DNA from 2 places in the Neobacillus sp. GCM10023253 genome. Region 2 is predicted to be linked to the other one. Evidence: riboswitches for the same ligand, from Rfam matches in the RefSeq annotation. Region 2 holds a riboswitch; the other holds the start of a gene.
The links. A riboswitch is a leader RNA that binds a small molecule or an ion and turns the genes downstream of it on or off. The one in region 2 is predicted to bind FMN.

Region 1 (2,203 bases), on a different contig from region 2:
CGTACTACAGACTAATGGAAGGTATGGAAAATTACATTCTATCCGGAGAAGAAAAGTTTGGCGATCCACGGGAGGTAGCCCAAAAAATCGCAGTAATAGCCAAAATGCAAAAACCAGCATTACGTTTTCCTATTGGTAAGGGTGTACAAATGGCCATCCTCATTAAAAATCTGATCCCATGGAGCCGATGGGAGAGGATTCTATTAAACAAACTACCTAAGAGATAAATTTCAAGAAGTTCTTGTGGAATATTTTTGAAATTAATTCCAACATTTAGAAACAAAGTGCAGCCACCATTTTGGCTGCGTTTTTGATTTTTTTAAAATAATAAATTTTTGAAAAAGTCGAATTTTTTTGGCAGGAATTTAAGGATATTGTGAGAATATTAGAAATAAGATAGAAAAAAAGGGGGTTTTAACATGGATATCCAAGTAGTAGAAAAAAATGAATTGAGAGTAGTTGGAATTTCATGGAATGGAAGTTATACTGAAACTAACAAGATACCCAAGTTGTTTACAAAATTTGAACAACGCCTAGAGGAAATTTCCTTTAAGACAGAGGAACCGGTTCTTATTGCCCCGTTTCATAGCCGGGAGACGGAGTTTACCTATTACGTCACTGCACCTGTTGAAAAAATTACAGAAATCCCGGAAGGAATGGTTGGCTTTACGATTCCAAGTAAAAATTATGTGGTGACAACCCATAAAGGAAAACCTGATGAGGTAGAAAATACATATAACCTTTTGTTTACGTGGATGAAAGAATATGGCTATGAGCAAGATCATCAAGCATTAAGTTTAGAGATTTATAAGGAAGAGCACAAAGAGCAAAATGCCAGCGGTGATCTTCATTTTGAAATTTATTTGCCAGTAATGGTGTATAAATAAAGTTTATTTTCATTAATCAGTTCGGTTTCCTTTACAGATGCACTTCTGTATAATAATATTAAAATAATTTAACAGTAATTCCTTCGGGGCAAGGTGAAAATCCTTACCGGCGGTGATGAAGCACATGCTTCTTAGTCCGTGACCCGGTTAACAATTTTGTTAAACGGTGGATCTGGTGAAATTCCGGAGCCGACAGTTAAAGTCTGGATGGGAGAAGGGAAATAGCAGGATTAAAATTGGCGAAATTTAGCCTTTTTTAAGCCTTAATTTTCTATTGTCTTTAAACAGGCCCTGAAGGTTTTTACCTCAGGGTCTTTTTGCTTTTTAGAAGAATCTTTAATCCCTGGAAACCCTAATGAAGGGAGAAAGAAGGATGTTTACCGGAATTATTGAAGAGATTGGTACTATTTCGGCTATACAGCGGACTGGTAATTCATTTGTGATGACGATTGAAGCGAAAAAAATTCTCGCCGATGTTCATCTTGGAGACAGTATTGCTGTCAATGGGGTTTGCTTAACTGTCACCTCCTTTACGGGAAACCGTTTTACGGTCGACGTCATGCCGGAAACGGTTAAAGCCTCTAGTTTAAATTCGTTAAAGCGCGGCTCAAAAGTAAATCTTGAGAGAGCAATGGCGGCCGGTGGAAGGTTTGGCGGTCATATTGTGTCGGGGCATATCGATGGCACCGGGGTTATTAAAAGTAAAAATGCCCTTGAAAATGCTGTCTATTATGAAATTGAGACCGAGCCGGAAATATTGAAATACATCATTTATAAAGGCTCCATAACAGTGGATGGGACAAGCTTAACGGTATTTGGAGTAACCGAAAACTCGTTTACCTTATCGCTAATTCCCCATACGATGTCGGAAACTGTGGTCGGTAACAAAGGACCGGGTGAGATTGTAAATTTGGAATGCGATATGATTGGAAAGTATGTCGCTCATTTTATGAATAATTTTTCGAACAATCAGAAGCCTAAAGGCCAATCAGGTATTACGGCTCAATTTTTAGAAGCGAATGGATTTTTATAAAATTGCATGAAAAAACTGAACAAAGGAGTGATACGGTATGTTTGACAGGATTGAAGAAGCAATCGAAGAATTGAAACAAGGGAAGGTTATCATTGTTTGCGACGATGAGGACAGGGAAAATGAAGGAGATTTCATAGCGCTTGCCGAAAAAACGACTCCTGAGGTTATCAATTTGATGGTAACGCATGGGAGAGGCCTTGTCTGTGTTCCGATTGAGGAAGAATTAGCAAAAAAACTGGATTTAATGCCGATGGTAGCGAACAATACCGACCCGCATGGGACT
Region 2 (2,203 bases):
TCCTTTTAAAATGTGGTAAACAGAATAAATAGTTCTTTCGTTATTAATTTTTTTCAAACAATAAAGAATAACTGATTCTACCCATTCCATTTTAGACTCACCACTTATCCTGATTCGACAAAAACAGTTAAATTTTATTATATTTTAACATGAAACAGGTATTGTGTTGTCCAAAAATGTGGAAGTTTAAGAAATAATGGGACTAAAGGTACCAAAATCAAATTTCTATTGAAAAGTTATTCATACAGCTTTACAATAGATATGTGAATTGTATTTTCCATCACAAATGGAAAATAAGTAAGCATATTACTTGTTATTTTACTGGGAGGTTTTTTTCATGGCAAAGTATACAATTGTTGACAAGGAAACTTGCATCGCGTGTGGCGCATGCGGCGCTGCTGCACCAGATATCTATGATTACGATGATGAAGGTATCGCATTCGTAACACTTGACGATAACGAAGGTATCGTTGAAATTCCAGATGTTTTAATCGATGACATGATGGACGCTTTCGAAGGCTGCCCAACTGATTCTATTAAAGTTGCTGATGAGCCATTCGACGGTAACCCAACTAAATTTGAATAATCTTTGACTGAAGATATTCTTAAGCTGCTACCCCCCGCCTAATATAAGCCGGGGGGTTATTTTTTTCGATAAAAAACAGAGGCCCAAGTTTTGCAGCCTCTGTTCGTTTTAAGCATTTTTTACTGAAAATTTATTTAGCCATGCCTGCATCCGAATAAATAGAAGCATGAAAATGATCGACATCATTACGCCCTTTAAGATATTAAAAGGCAAAATCGCAGGTACGACGAGGTTCCGCATATCAGGGAAACCCATTAAGGCCGTATAGGCAGGTAAAATAATAAAGTAGTTGGCAATACTCATCACAACAGCCATTATTATAGTTCCAGCTACTAGGGCAAGTGTCATTCCCTTTTTTGATTTCAATTTATTATACAAATAGCAAGTCGGCAGAATAAACACAATCCCTGCTGCGAAATTGGCAAGGTGGCCAATAGGAATGCCTGTCGGGCTCCCTGTTGCAAAATAATTTAACATATTCTTAAACAATTCTACTAAAATTCCTGCCACTGGTCCGAAAATCAGCGCAGCAATCAAAGCAGGAATATCACTAAAGTCCACAAACAAAAAATTAGGGAACATTGGCAGCGGAAAGTTTAAAAACATTAATAAATATGCGATGCTGCTCAGCATCCCGATTGAAACCATTGCTTTTACCTTTGTGTTCTTCATTTTCTTCATTTTCCTCTCTCCTTTTTGATCCATCACGTTAGGAAGAGAGATTCAGCTTTTATAGGTACGCAAAATAAAACTCCCTCAAGATTGAAGCTTGAGGGAGTAAATTTAGGTACGCTTAATAAACATTCGATCCAAGAAAATTTTTCGAATGCCTGCAGAACCTCCATCTTCTCCCATCCAGACTATACTGTCGGCTTTGGAATCACACCAAATCCTGCCCAATTAGGCTCGCGGGCTGAAGAGTTATACTCTAATACCGCCGATCGGGAATTTCACCCTGCCCCGAAGATAGATCGATATAAAATTATAAGTTTATTATACTGAAAATCAGTCACTTTGTTAAGTTAAAGTTATTTTCCGTTTTTTAAATATTTAGATAAAAAAACACCCGCAGCAATAGGCTGCGGGTTAAAAAGTTTTAATTTACCGGATGATTAAGACTTGATTAGGCTTGATTACATCCGTGTTTAGGTTGTTGATTTCCTTTAATCTTGCCACTGTCACATTAAACTTTTGGGCAATGGAGGACAAGTTGTCACCATTTATTACAATATATTGGTTTACAAGCGGCTGCCCGCTGGGTTCAGGAATATTTTGCGGACGGCTGCTTACCTCCAAAACATCCTTGCCACTGGCTGCAATTCCGCCCTGAACCGCTTCACCAACATCGGCATCTCCCAATAGGAGTTCCGGATTAATGGCAAACTTTTTGTCATATCTCCATTCTAATTGGTGTGATTCAAAATGAAGATGGGTGCCGGTAGCCTGACCGGTCCTTCCCATTGTTCCGATGGCCTCCCCCCGCTTAACCATTTGACCTGGTACAACGGCCCGTTTGCTTAAGTGGGCATAAACCGTAACGAAATTGCTTGGGTGCTTGATAAATACAACCTGACCATATGTATTGGAATAATAAGACTTGATCACAGCCCCATCTTC

Region 1: linked by a shared signal. The riboswitch ahead of ribE (riboflavin synthase) and the one ahead of ACFPA1_RS14900 (ECF transporter S component) in region 2 are both predicted to bind FMN.

The regions. Positions count from the first base shown of each region.
Region 1 covers NZ_JBHSHV010000003.1:831,435-833,637, forward strand. The annotation lists gene ACFPA1_RS04390 (oxidoreductase) at 1-227, shown strand, start outside; gene ACFPA1_RS04395 (GyrI-like domain-containing protein) at 420-887, shown strand; FMN riboswitch at 963-1,110, shown strand; gene ribE (riboflavin synthase) at 1,261-1,920, shown strand; gene ACFPA1_RS04405 (bifunctional 3,4-dihydroxy-2-butanone-4-phosphate synthase/GTP cyclohydrolase II) at 1,958-2,203, shown strand, end outside.
Region 2 covers NZ_JBHSHV010000012.1:174,069-176,271, forward strand. The annotation lists gene ACFPA1_RS14890 (helix-turn-helix domain-containing protein) at 1-90, opposite strand, end outside; gene ACFPA1_RS14895 (ferredoxin) at 338-586, shown strand; gene ACFPA1_RS14900 (ECF transporter S component) at 695-1,258, opposite strand; FMN riboswitch at 1,426-1,558, opposite strand; gene ACFPA1_RS14905 (peptidoglycan DD-metalloendopeptidase family protein) at 1,688-2,203, opposite strand, start outside.